Regions from separate parts of the Marinomonas sp. 63XJN7_7_ISO-PGPR-S23-202 genome, predicted to be linked through region 3. Evidence: predicted binding sites of a transcription regulator. Region 3 holds the regulator's gene; each other region holds the start of a gene.
The links. The regulator PhoB, encoded in region 3, activates phosphate uptake and scavenging genes when phosphate is short. The targets are predictions, from matches to a motif close to TGTCATANNNNTGTCANA.
Positions count from the first base shown of each region.

Region 1: a site for PhoB is predicted at 3,011-3,028, ahead of AC0VYG_RS02640 (UDP-2,3-diacylglucosamine diphosphatase). Genes of this name have one in related genera too.
Region 2: a site for PhoB is predicted at 2,013-2,030, ahead of AC0VYG_RS17800 (esterase-like activity of phytase family protein). Genes of this name have one in related genera too.

Region 1 is NZ_CM149677.1:585,185-590,008, reverse strand. It holds gene AC0VYG_RS02655 (helix-turn-helix domain-containing protein) at 1-454, shown strand, start outside; gene AC0VYG_RS02650 (RSP_7527 family protein) at 641-823, shown strand; gene AC0VYG_RS02645 (EAL domain-containing protein) at 1,171-2,949, shown strand; gene AC0VYG_RS02640 (UDP-2,3-diacylglucosamine diphosphatase) at 3,092-3,898, shown strand; gene AC0VYG_RS02635 (MarR family winged helix-turn-helix transcriptional regulator) at 4,017-4,460, shown strand; gene AC0VYG_RS02630 (organic hydroperoxide resistance protein) at 4,532-4,824, shown strand, end outside.
Region 2 is NZ_CM149677.1:3,835,686-3,840,509, forward strand. It holds gene AC0VYG_RS17795 (hypothetical protein) at 158-466, shown strand; gene AC0VYG_RS17800 (esterase-like activity of phytase family protein) at 535-1,944, opposite strand; gene AC0VYG_RS17805 (ATP-binding protein) at 2,101-3,735, opposite strand; gene AC0VYG_RS17810 (IS256 family transposase) at 4,222-4,824, opposite strand, start outside.
Region 3 is NZ_CM149677.1:5,099,856-5,104,679, reverse strand. It holds gene AC0VYG_RS23505 (response regulator) at 1-391, shown strand, start outside; gene phoR (phosphate regulon sensor histidine kinase PhoR) at 568-1,929, opposite strand; gene phoB (phosphate regulon transcriptional regulator PhoB) at 1,939-2,631, opposite strand; gene ubiA (4-hydroxybenzoate octaprenyltransferase) at 2,716-3,573, opposite strand; gene AC0VYG_RS23485 (chorismate--pyruvate lyase family protein) at 3,622-4,152, opposite strand; gene AC0VYG_RS23480 (amino acid ABC transporter ATP-binding protein) at 4,365-4,824, opposite strand, start outside.

The DNA of each region.
Region 1 (4,824 bases), 680 kb from region 3:
AGAGTCCGAACAAACCCGTAAAGGTCGTGTCTTAATGAGTGAATATCTGATCAAATCCATCTTGTTATTATTGCGTCGACAACAGCTTTCTTCAGGCATATTAAACACTGACATCACCCTTCAAAGTCAGCAGATTCACGAACTAAAAGAACTCATAGAGAAACACTACAGACAACACTGGAGCAGTGAGGAATATGCCACCACGCTGGGAACCTCTGTCAGCCGTTTAAACCGACTGAGTAAAGCCATGCTAAATCACAGTGTCCATGATTTAATTCGTGATCGTCTGCTCCTAGAAGCCAAACGTAACCTTATTTATACCGCTCGATCAGTAGAAGAAATTGCCTATGATTTAGGCTTTAAAGATCCAGGTTATTTTTCACGCTTTTTCAAGAAAGCCTGTGGCGTTCCACCAGGACGATTCCGCGCGCTTGCTAACCAGCCAACGGCCTAAATTTAGCACTCATACTCTTCTGTTTCCGCTCATTTCCTTGTGGGGTCCTTTATTGATAAGGACCTCACGATGAAGGGTGAATTTTTCTAACCTCTATGCTGAAAATTGATCGTTTGTACAAATTTCCACGGACTCCTATCATTAAGAGTGTCGATAAAGACCACCTCAACAGACAGGAGAAACACCATGAAAAACAATTACAAATACGATAGCTTAGGTAATTTAGATACGGACTATTACGTTGAAAAAGCCTATGAAATGCGTCGTGTATACTTTGCTCTTATGATGAAAAAAGCCGTTGCCAGCGTAAAAAATATTTTCTCTGGTTTCACCACTGCACGTCATTCACAAGGGCATACTGCTAACTAATTTTTCTACACAACGTTTCACTCAGCAAGCGGTGAAATGGACTTAGTTAGCTGGCTTTGTATACCTAAGCCATAGCAATAACTAAGAGCTTTCTGTAACCGATCGAAGTGCAACAAGAATAATATCGATCTGGCTACAGCTCTTCTTTTTCTCTCTAGAACATCTTGTCTTTTTCCCATCATCTTACTATTTTTCTTTTTCACACTACGTAGACTACCTATTTTGTTACGTGTTTAATAAGTTGCTGAACCATACCAAAACCTATCCGTCATGAAATCGTCATAATTTAGACATAAAATCATTTAACATACATGGATGGGCAATCGATAACATTTGGATAATAAACAATGAGCCAAATAGATGAACTGCAATTATTAAATAAAATCATCCAAGACGGCTTAATCACACCAGTATTTCAGCCCATATATGATTTGTCTAACGGGGCTATCTATGGTCATGAGGCGTTATCGCGAGGCCCCAAAAACAGCGCCTTGTTTAACCCTGATGCACTATTTTCTCTTGCCACAAAAAAAGGCCTGCTTCATGAGTTAGAGCTTTTATGCCGAGAACGAGCCTTATCACGTTTTGCGAAATTAGCACTAGAAGGGCGCTTATTTTTAAATGTGAGCGCCTCTCTGCTTAGCTCTCCTTTACACCAAAAAGGTATGACGCTGGAAATTCTGAATAATTTAGGCTTGGACCAAAAACGTATCGTCATCGAGCTATCAGAACAACATCAATATGACCACAATGGCCTATCAAGAATCAGTGTAAAACATTATCGAGACATGGGATTTCACGTTGCCATTGACGATTTAGGCGTCGGTTATTCAGGGTTGCGTCTTTGGTCAGAACTGCAACCTGAGATCGTCAAAATAGACAAACACTTTATTCATAACATCGACAAAGACGAAATAAAACGTGAATTTGTACGCTCTATTTTGAGCATTTCACAACGTTTAAAATGCACTCTGATTGCCGAGGGCATCGAAACGCAACAAGAGCTGGATCAACTAATTGACCTCGGCATTGAGTATGGACAAGGCTATTTTTTAGGTCACCCAACGGACAAACCCGCGTTTTCCACTCATCCTTATTTGAAGAAACAGGCACAAAGGCGAGCCGTATTTGAAGTGGACCATTCAGAAACAGTACGTTCCTTGTCGCGATTGACACCAACAGTCCAAATCGACAGCCACTTGGACGAAGTCTCAAACCTGTTTAAAGAAAATCAGGAAGTGCATTCTATTCCGGTGTTAAAAGACGAAAAGCCAGTAGGTGTTATACGACGTCATCAGCTCCACGAGCTCTTTTCTACCCCTTATGGGCGGGCACTGTACGAGCATAAATCGGCCACTTTATTACTCAACGAAGACATCATTGTGGTCGAAAGCAATATCAGCCTATCGACAGTGTCTACGTTAGTGACCAATCAGGAAGCCGATACTTTGAACAATGAAATTGTCATTGTGCATAACGGTAAATTCCTTGGTACGGGGTCCTTAAGAGATCTGCTAAGACGCATTACAGAACTGAAAATCCAAAATGCGACCTACTCCAATCCACTGACTCTCCTGCCTGGCAACGTCCCCATCAATCAAGAGGTCATGCGTCGCTTATCCAATCATGAAAACTTTCATGTGGCGTATTTTGATCTCAACGACTTCAAACCGTTCAATGATTATTTTGGCTACTCCATGGGGGATGAAGTGATCCAGCTGGTCAGCAATTTGATTAAAAATATCATAGAGCCGACACGTAACTTTATTGGTCATGTGGGTGGTGACGATTTTATCGTTATTTTTGCAGACGACAATTGGCAAGAACAGTGTCAGACGGTACTCGATCAGTTTGCTCAACAAGTACGACAATTTTACACCCAAGAAACCTTGCAAGCCGATGGTGTATGGGGGAGTAGTCGACAAGGCGAAAAGGTTTTTCACCCCGTGCTAAGCTTATCCGTGGGCGTTGTCGATTTGCGAGCAGAACAAGGATTAAACCATCATCAAGTGGCAGAATTAGCGGCATTAGCGAAAAAGTCAGCAAAACAAAAAGGTGGCAACCATCTTTATATTCAACCCTACCAACGTACGTACTCTCGCTCTACTTTACAAGAACCATCATAAAAATAAAGTAACTTATGACACACTTCCATAATGGGGTTGAAATGTGTCACCGTCCTCAAACTGTCATGACATTGTCTCAGGCCTGTCATGTTTCTTCCTTAATCTAACCTTAAAACCATAGCGTTAGCCATAGGACGAAACGATGCAAACGACTTTTCGAACGGTGTTTATATCCGATGTGCACTTAGGGACTAAGGCATGTCAGGCCGCCCATTTACTGGATTTCCTTACCACGATAAAAACAGACACTTTATACCTAGTGGGCGATATTATTGACCTTCAAGAAATGCGTCGTAAAGCACATTTTATCGACCTCCACTATCGGATTGTAGAACGTATTTTGTATATGGCAAAAAATGGCACTCAAGTCATTTATATTCCTGGCAACCATGATGCTTTTTTTCGTCAATTTACAGGGCAAACACTATCGGGCATCGAGATTCGTCTTAACGCTCGCCATACCACGGCCGATGGCCGACATTTCCATGTAAGTCACGGCGACGAGTTCGATCAAATGGTTAAAATCAGCCCATTGATGCTTGCCATTGGTGATCGTGCACATAGTGCTATGTTGTCACTAAATCAGTGGATTAATGGCGTGCGGCGTTTTATTCGGCTCCCCTATTGGTCCCTCGCTGGCTACCTAAAAAGCCATATCGGCAAAGCCAAGGAGTTCATCCATCGCTTTGAAACAGCAGCCCTCAAATCCGCTAAAAGCAAACACCTTGATGGCTATATTTGTGGTCATATTCACTTCGCTTCGTTTCTATTAAAAGAGGGAACGTTGTATTGCAACGATGGTGACTGGGTTGAACATTGCACCGCTCTCACCGAGTCAAAAACAGGCGAACTCAACCTACTTCACTGGTCAGAACAACCTAAACACCTTGCAACAGAGCCTCAAGATGAGCAATGGCAAGGCAATCCGCTAAGCCGCCAACCTAATTAGGTTTCCTTGACCTCCCCCATACATTGAAAAATATAGTGCGCTATTTAATTTCTTGACATTAAATAGCGCACTATCTAATATAAAACACATCCAGATAAAAGAACAAGGTAAGTCAGCCATGCAAGACACTCCCAAGTTAAATGAGCTTTTATGTTTTTCGCTCTATTCAACGTCTCTGGCGATGAATAAGTTGTATCGAAAACTCTTAAAGCCGTTGGGCATCACTTACCCGCAATATCTGGTGTTAATTCTACTTTGGCAACATAAGTCTTACCCTATGACCAATATTGGTGAAGATTTGTTCTTAGATTCAGCAACGCTGACCCCCTTATTAAAAAGAATGGAAAGTGCCAATTTAGTGACACGTCGTCGAGATAAGCAAGATGAACGACATGTGATTATTGAGTTAACGAAGCAAGGTCAAGCATTAGAAGACCAGGTAGAAAGTGTTTTTCAAGAGGCTATTTGTGCTTCTCAACTGTCGTTAGAAGACATTGGTAGGACCAAACATGTAGTGGATACATTGAGGCAAAATCTCATTCATTACAACGATAGCCACTAACCAACAGGGGGCGTTACCTTATAACCCCCTTGTGATAACCCGTTTAAACGATGACAAAACAGGAGTCAGATATGACAGCATTAAACCAAGTACTATACACTGCTCACGCAACGTCTAAAGGTGGACGCACTGGCGAATCAAAATCCGACGATGGTAAATTATCTGTCACTCTTAGCACGCCAAAAGAACTAGGTGGTAATGGCGGTGAAGGGACTAACCCTGAACAACTATTCGCAGCAGGCTACTCTGCGTGTTTCATGGGGGCATTGCAATTAGTGGCTTCTCAACAGCAAGCAAAATTGCCAGCAGACAGCACAATTGATGCGGCTATCAGCATTGGACCAATCGACCATGGTTTTGGTAT
Region 2 (4,824 bases), 1.3 Mb from region 3:
GTGGTTGAACCACTTTCAGTATGTCGTAGTGTCGATACTTAACATGACTGAAATACTCTTCAATCTGCCAACTTTCATATCAGTGGTTCAAGGAGTGTTTAGCATCATGATGGCCTCTTTTTCGCTGTCAGCACACATTCTCTACACGCGAAGATAAATGCTTCCCCCAAAAACGAAAACAACGGCAACAGGCCATGTCTCAGTCCATTTTGATAAAAAAGATATGATGGTGGTCTTCATCTCCATGTGGGCACCAGCTGTAAAAAAGCTGACAAAGTTGGTGGTCACTATGTCTCTCCAAAAGCTGGCAGAGACTACTGGAAAAGCGCTCAATGGGTATCTGACTCTAAAGGTCTTGCAAAGGCAGCTGATATCAGGATTAGATTACAAAGCCAGCTTAGGGCACGCTGTAGTGATTCATGATGCAAGCGGGGCGCGGATTGGCTGTGGTATTTTAGAAAAGTAGTCGTCCCTACGGTAATCAATGTCAAAATGGGCTGTCGAAGCAGCCCACTTTTGATTAATCTACAGCCGTTAGTTCCCCATCAAATTTGCCTTAATAATATACAATTGCGCCGCGTCTATTGTATTACCATTCAAGTACTTCTGTTCTAGCTTGCCCTTGGTAGACCAAGTGGCAAAATCATCATCATTTAATATCCCTAGGTGATGGGGATCAATTACCCACATGCCTTCCATTTTATCATGCGGATAGGAAACCGCTTTGGCCACATTAACGACCAGCGACTTACTAACAGGATAAATGCCCTTTTGCGCTAGTGCATCCCAGCCATTTTTCTCCGTATACTGCTCAAGTGTCAAGCCATTAATCATCAAGCCATGGCTGGCATCGCGGGTAACGGATGAAGACAAAGCGACTGTAGACAAAGGCGTTCCGCTGTTTAAATCAATTCGATAAATTTTCTTTTGCACATTAGGGTTCGCCTTACCATTCGGGCCACCTAACAAGAACCCTCCGTCGCGCTCATCAACCAAAAATTCATGACTATTTAAGTCTGCTAACTCAGAATTCGAATTTTGCGCTTTATCTTGACGATAGAGGTATTGCTCCGTTTTGCCTGTTTCAAGGTTCACCGTGACAATGCGCGTTAGATCCCCTTTTTGAGCCGCTTTATTTGGATTGCGCATTGTTGATTGCATGATGCCAACCAAGGTTTTCTGATCTGGCGTCACAGCCAACCCTTCCATACCACGGTTAGGGCGACGATGGGCAAATACTTCTGGCAAATGAAACACATCGCGGGCGTCACTCTTAAATGGGTTAATACGACCGATCTCAACGCCGTTGCTATCGTAATGGACGATATGAGGCCCATACTCATCACTTACCCAAAAGGTACCATCTTTCATGGCCACGAGGCCTTCACTGTCTAAGCCATAATCATCCACTTTTATCGGATTAGTGACTTTGTTATAAGGCTTAGCATCGTCCATTAAAATAGGCTTACCATCAACATGATAAGGGGTTTCCCCTGTGCCGCCCAGTGCGGGAGAATTTGGTAGCCCTGTAATAGGTTGTCCATCAGGACGACGTAGTAAGATGGTATCTACCTGACGAATTTGACCGTTATCCTCTACCTCAAACAAACCAATCCGAGGGGTATAATTTGGCACAGGGAAAATCTTACCTTTGCCATAATCCCCTTTATAGCTCGCATTCGGACCACGATCCGTCAGGGCGTAAAATTGATTGGCTTGATTTGGGTTGCCAGTCATGGAAGAGCCATAACCGCCATTACGAATTTCAAATGGCTTATGGGTTTTGTCATCAATCAAATCATGACGTAACACGGTATAGGGTAAATAACTCCCCGTTTTCGGAAAAGACTCAACAAACTGGGGCGTTTTTGACATAGAAGACTGACTAGCACAACCTGATAACACGCCTGCACACAGCACACCTGCAAACCACAACTTATTCATAACGCATCCTCTTATGTTATAGGGCGCTTAAGCGAACGCCAATTTGTCAACATAAGGTAAAGAATTAGCATGACAGTTTGATTAAAAGCCAGCAGTTGCTTTAAAAGCAGGCCTAACAACAGCGTATGAAGAGCAATTCATGACACCTAATAAGGACTAAAAAAACGTTCCCGTTCGAATGCGGTCAATAACGGCTTCCAGGTCTTCAAGCAAAAAAGGTTTACTCAAAAAATCATTCATACCTGACTCAAGGCATTTATGTCTTACCTCCTCTTCAACATGAGCGGTAAGTGCAATAATCGGTGTTTCACTTCTTCCTGTGTTTTTCTCCACTTGTCGAATAGCAGCAGTGGCCAAAAAACCGTCCATATCGGGCATATTACAATCCATAAAAATGGCATCGTAATGCTTGTTCTCAGTAAACTTTTCCAGCGCCATCCGTCCCGTTTCAACCACATCAACAGCACAACCCAATTTACAAAGCAATTGCTCACAGATCATTTGATTTATTTTATTATCTTCAGCTAATAAAATATGTAAAATACTTGGCATCTCAGTATGAATACCGGACTCATTTTCTGAGATAGACAATAATCTTTTTTGAGTTTCATCCGTTATGGTAAATGGAAGTTCGACAGTAAAAACACTTCCCACACCAAGGGTGCTCTCTACGGAAATCGTTCCCCCCATAAATTCAACCAGGCGTTGCGTAATACTCAGTCCCAATCCAGTCCCACGAATATTTGAATTAAATTGATTGACCTGATAAAACTGATCAAAAATATGTTGTCGATGTTCTGGGGCAATACCAATCCCCGTGTCAGCCACAGCAAAATGCAATGTCAGAGTATTGTCATCACGATTTTTTTGACAAGAGACCTTAATGGTTATTTCACCTTCATCCGTAAATTTGAAGGCATTGCCAATAAGGTTATAGAGCACTTGGTGAAGTCGATAAGGGTCGCCCAACACCCATTCAGGGACATCATCCACGGTGCAAGTCAGCTTTATCAGCTTTTTTTCAAACTGTACTGATAATAACAACACCGCCTCATTAACCACATTGCGAGGGTTAAATAGCAGCTGTTCTAATGCCAGTTGTTTTGCATCCATTTTAGAGTAATCAAGAATATTATTAATAATGTGCATCAATGTTCGACCAGCATTATTGATCACATTGACTTGCTGCTGTTGTTGCTCGTTCAGATCACTCATAGCCAATAATTGAGCCATACCAAGCACACCATTCATGGGCGTTCTTATTTCATGGGTCATCGACGCGAGAAAATCCGCTTTCGCCTGAGCAGCCTGCTCGGCGGCAACTTTCGCCTTTTCCAATTCAGCGGCCTGAGCGGATAGGCGCAAATTATCATTCAGTGCTTGCCAGTAAGTGCGATGTTGCTGCTTTCCTGTCTCGAAAATAAACAAGCCATAACCCAGTATTAAACAAGCAATGGTATAGCTCCCAGGTGCCTCTAAAAATATTCCGGCGGCTAAAGCAAAGGGGACGCAGATAAGAAAACAATAGAGGCGCAATATTTTATAACTAGGAGCCAAGACATTAACCCCCCCAATACTAAGACAAGCCGCTGACATCATATTAATTGTCACCGCGAGATCAACTGAGGGATTAACAAAAAACAACCATGCAGAACAGCTCCCCCACACGATTGCAGATGCCAAATAGAGAAAACAGTAGTGAGTGTAGTAAGGAGAAACGTTTATCTCATTGGCTGAAAAGAGCTTATTAAACAAAGCCAAGCGATAAATCTGCAATACCAAAAAGCACACAGAAAAAACACCAATAATAAATAGGTGCTCGCGCGCAGTTGTTGAGCTAAAGACAGCTCCCCAAAAGGCAAATAAATAAAATATCCCGCCGTACCTGGAACGTCTGGCAATATCTTTTAAGCTAATATCACTAACTTGACTATCATCAAGCCTATAAAATGCATTCTTCAAAAAAGCTCTCAGAATTTCATGGGGGTTAAGAGTCTTACCTGCATCAAAAAAAAGATACCAGTGGACTCAATCATAGAACATTTCAAAAATATTGAGAACTAATAAGTCAGTTTTCCTCTTAAAAGAAAAGCGGCTTTTCAGGGGGGACGGTAGAAACTATGACACAGGCAGTACGCAGTCAAAAAAAGGCTAACTGAGGGAAACAGTTAGCCTTTTTGCTTACTTGCACACTTCGCTAGTGTTGTTGATTGGACTCACTATCCAATCAAATGGCCGCGAATTGGGACCCTGTAACAGATTCTGTGTAACTGCCATTTAGTTAAGGTGCTTTTCGAGACGCTCCTCGAACTCAATAATAAATCGACTCATTGCTTGGCGCCAGTTCTGAATTGGCATCGTCCATTTCTTACTGGCTTCTTTAATGGCAAGGTATACCATTTTCCTCGCAGAATCATCGCTTGGGAAGACTTTACGTTTTTTAATGGCTCTACGGATAACACTGTTCAGGGACTCAATCGCATTCGTTGTGTAGATCGCTTTTCGGATATCGTCAGGGTAATTAAACAACGTATTGAGGTGATGCCAGTGATTGCGCCATGATTTGGTAATTTGCGGGTATTGATCGTCCCAGATGTCGCCGAAACGATCTAACTCTAGCAAGGCTTCTTCTTCCGTTGCGGAGCGGTAAACTTGCTTTAAATCCGCCGTCACTGCTTTATAGTCTTTCCATGATACATATTTCAATGAGTTGCGTACCATGTGTACGATGCACAGTTGGATGTTAGTTTGTGGGAAAACAGCATTGATGGCTTCTGGGAAGCCTTTTAGACCATCAACACAAGCGATGAGAATATCTTCTACGCCGCGCTGCTGAAGCTCAGTGAGGACGTTGAGCCAGAACTTCGCACCTTCGTTCTC
Region 3 (4,824 bases):
GGATGTCTTGATGGGGTCGGGGAAAACGACTCGTAAGGTTGAGGCGACGAAATTTATCAACCCTGATGCTCCAGTCCCCACGGTGAAAGATGTGAAAATGCCAACCTTGGTGCGCTTTGAAGGCAAGCAATTTCGCTGCATGGTGATTCAATTTAGTAAGCAAGACGCTACCATGCTAATAAAGAGCGATGACGTGATTCCTCAGGTATTGGGACAATCTGTTTTGGATTTAGAGTTTGAGGGCAAGGTCAATCGCCTAAATTATTATGTCCAATCCGTCGCCACCACTGAGAAGAAACATGATTCAACCTTTTTAACCGTTGGTTTAGGGCTGATTGACCAAGATGCTGAAAAAGAAGCGTTTATCAGTAAGCTGTTTGATAGCTTATAGTGTTATTTATTGAACCCTTATCACCCCCTCCCAGCCTCCCCCTTGGTAAGGGGGAGGAGCGAAACAGTTCCCTTTGGTAGGATGAGCCGTAGTTCCCTCCCAGCTCCGTTGGAAGGGGCTGGGTTGAGGAATATCGTGTTCCCTCCCCTTATTTAAGGGGAGGGTTAGGGTGGGGTTTATTGGTCTTTTGCAATAGGTTCTTTGTCATCCTCAACATTTTTTTCTATTGCAGAAAACGCCGGGATATCATCCGTCCGCACACGGTTGGCAGGGAAATGACAAGAGAAGCGACTACCACGGTTGAGTTCGCTAAGGATCTGTAACTTAGCATCATGGTGCATGAGGACATGCTTGACGATGGCTAAACCTAAGCCCGTGCCGCCCGTTTTGGTGCTGCGGCCTTTATCTACGCGGAAAAATCGCTCCGTTAAGCGCGGAATGTATCTTGGGTCTATGCCCAAACCTTGGTCGGCTACTGAAAACACGCCACTAAATTCATTGGATTCCCACTTCACCTTGATGTCACCACCATCTGGCGAGTACTTGATGGCGTTGACCACCAAATTAGAAAACGCACTGTAGAGCTCGTTGTAAGAACCGTACAAACGTGCTTTTTCTGGAATATCAATGTCTAATGTATGCTTGTCAGTAAGCAGTGGTGACGCAATTTTCTTAATCGCCTCTGCCCAAGAAGACACCTCGTGCCAATGCTCTTCCTCCCGTTTATCATTGCTTTCTAAACGCGATAGCAGCAATAAATCTTCGATTAAATGTTCCATGCGCTCCGACTGCTCAGACATGTTGGTGATGCCTTTTTGCATGCTGGCGGGCAGGGAGTCTTGGAACATTTCTAACGTTTCCAAGTAACCTTTGATGACCGTTAAAGGGGTTTTTAGCTCGTGGGAAGCATTGGCGACAAAGTCTTTGCGCATTTCTTCAAGCAGATGCAGTCTTGTGACATCGCGGATAAAAATCAAATGATCATTTTTATCATACAAGGTGGTTTGGACTTCTAAATAAACGCCCTCTTTGGCCGGTGACTTAATCACCAGCGGTTCTCCAAAACGTTTTTGGGTAAAGTAACGAAAAAATTCTGGGTTGCGAACAATATTGGTAATGGGTTGACCACGATCGACTGGGCGCATTAGGCCTAAAAAGTGCCCGGCCGAGTTATTCCACCACTCTAAGTTGCCTTGGTTATCGGCCATAATGACGCCTTCTTTTAGGGCGGCGGTAGAATTCTCGATACGATTCAGGGCTTGGCGCATGCGGCGCTTCGATTTACGCTGCTTTTTCTGTAAACGGTAGACAACATCGAAGATATCTCCCCAGATGCCATCCGATTCAGGAGGCGCACCTCGTCCTGAGTGGCGTAGCCAATAATGAAATTGGTAAAGTTGATACAGCTGCCAATACAATGTTCCCAATAAAAACAAAAGTACAACGGCTTGTAAGTGGTTTATGATAAAACCGATGACGATGCAGGCCAAAAGCCCTAAAGACCAGCGAATTATTGCTCTTCGCCAAACTGCTTTCATATTATATGACTAAGTCCTTTTCGGAGAGAAGCGGTAGCCAGTCCCTCGAACGGTTTGAATCAAAAAGTCATGGCTGCTACCAATGGCTTTACGTAAACGGCGAATATGTACATCAACGGTACGTTCTTCCACATAAACATTACCGCCCCATACCTGATCCAATAATTGTGCCCGTGAATAGGCTCTTTCTTGGTGAGTCATGAGGAATTTTAGCAAGCGGTACTCCGTTGGCCCCATATCAAGTGGCTTGCTGTCAATGGTAACGCGTTGGCTAATAGGATCAAGGGTTAACCCTTCAATTTCTATTGGCTCATCTACCCCTTGAGGGGTGGCTCGACGCAACACGGCTTTCAGTCTGGCAACTAATTCTCGTGGTGAGAAGGGCTTGGTAATGTAATCGTCAGCACCGACTTCCAACCCTTGAATTTTGTTGTCTTCCTCACTTTTCGCCGTCAACATAATGACGGGAATTTCCGCTGTTGCACTGTCTTTTTTAAGGCGACGAGTCAGTTCTATACCACTGCTCCCTGGCATCATCCAGTCGCAGAGAATCAAATCAGGTCGATGGTCGACAATGATTTCGTGGGCTTGTTGACTATTTTCTGCTTCCATATATTCGTATCCCGCCATTTCTAAGGCGACGGCGATCATTTCGCGAATGGAAGACTCATCATCAATGATTAATACTTTTTTACCGGTCACAGGATCTACCCTCATCTCAGGAACGGTTTAATTAAAACGTCTTAGTATGACAGTTATATGAAAATGTCACATATTCGCCATATATTACACAAATAGTAAGCTAGCAGCGATGCCAATAAAGATACAGTAACCAATTCGGTTATTGTCTAAGAAAGCATGGAAGCAGGCTTGTCGGTCACGTTCTTTGGCTTTTTGGTATTGCATCCCAAATAATCCCAAACTGATGATAAGCGACACAAAGTAGATCCAGTTAAGGTGGGCCAATATTCCGATCCAGACCAACAGGGATAACGTCAGACCTTGTAGACAGAGAATAACAAGTAAATCGTATTTGCCGAAAAGGATCGCGGTGGATTTAATGCCGACTTTTAAATCGTCGGGTCGGTCTGTCATGGCATAGTAGGTGTCATAGGCAATGGTCCAGAAGCAGTTTGCCACAAACAGCATCCACAACTTGGGGTCTAGCAGATCCCCGCCTTGGGCGCTGTATGCCATGGGAATCGCCCAAGAGAACGCCAAGCCAAGAAATAACTGGGGCAGGTGGGTGTAGCGCTTCATAAAGGGGTACAGTGCCGCTAGCCCTAAGCCGACGAAAGACAGCAAAATGGTTCGTAAATCGGTACACAGCACTAACAAAAAGCTCAGTACGACCAAAAAGGCGAACAGCCCCAGCGCTTCTTTTTCGGACACACGGCCAGACGGTAAAGGACGATTCTTTGTTCGCTCAACGTGGCCATCGACTTTTCGGTCGGCATAATCATTGATGACACAGCCTGCGGAACGCATGCTAAACACTCCCAGAACAAAAATGACAATAAGATGCCACTGGGGCCAGCCATCGGCCGCTAGCCAAAGGGCCCATAGGGTTGGCCACAGCAAGAGTAGGGAGCCAATAGGACGATTAAAACGCGTTAAGTCGGCGTAATCTTTAAGCTTGTTCATGGGAGTCCATTGATTTAGTCGTCAGAATTAGGCGAAGCCGCCTTTATGTTATGCCATTGTCTCGAAAAATGCTTCACTGACCAAGATACCAGAGCCAAATTGTTGGAAAACAGAGCGTCTTGCCCAGACTTTGGTATGGTGATTGGTAAATAAGCCTTTGGGAAGGGCCGCTACCTCAATAGGGCTGCGTTTAAGTGCCCTATGCTTAAACAAATAACCGCCTAATGGTTTATTGTGCAAATGTTTCACTTGTCGCCAATGACCTCGTAAGGCGTTGGCTGGGATAATGGAGCGGGCGTATATAACGGTTCGACCATCGACTTTTAATAATACCGTGCGAACACGCGCAGCATCGCGTGGCTTCATGTTGAGTCGTCGTTTTTCACGCGGCGTTGCTTTTCCCCAACCATCCTCAATAACCTCTACCGTGAGTTGGCCTCTTTTTTTCAACTCTGCGGTGATGGATTGACTGGTCGTGAGCCAAAACCAAAGTGACGCCGGAATTTGCTGTTTGCTAATTTGTTTTAAGGGTTGCCAACGGTAGTGCAAGGCAAGTGTCAGATGATGATTTAATTGCATGTTAGGCCAATCGTTAAGAGCCCTTTTATCGACACTGGTGTTTCTGCCAGTGCATAAAGGTCTCGATTAGTGACATGGCTATTATATTGAGGTTTCGCAACCTTGTCCCATAGAACAATGCATAAAAAAGCCTCGCCTTTATGTCCAACGTCATGGTGGAACATCGAGGTGAGGCTGTTGATCCTATTTGTTTAGTTAACAGGGAATCAGTATCAATGGTTCAAAATTTGGCTTAGGAACAATTGCGTACGGTCGTGTTGTGGATTATTGAAAAACTCATGGGGCTCATTGGCCTCCACAATTTCTCCCGCATCCATAAAGACCACGCGATCAGCCACGGTTTTAGCAAAGCCCATTTCATGGGTCACACAAACCATGGTCATTCCTTCTTCTGCCAGCTGCACCATAACATCAAGTACTTCTTTGATCATTTCTGGATCAAGGGCGGAAGTGGGCTCATCAAATAACATGATGCGTGGCTGCATACACAGTCCGCGAGCAATTGCCACACGCTGCTGTTGTCCTCCAGAAAGTTGACCTGGGTACTTTAATGCTTGGTTGGCAATTTTTACGCGCTCCAAATAATGCATGGCCAGCTCTTCCGCCTTCTTTTTGGGCATTTTACGTACCCAAATAGGCGCTAGTGTCAGGTTTTCCAGAATGCTTAAATGT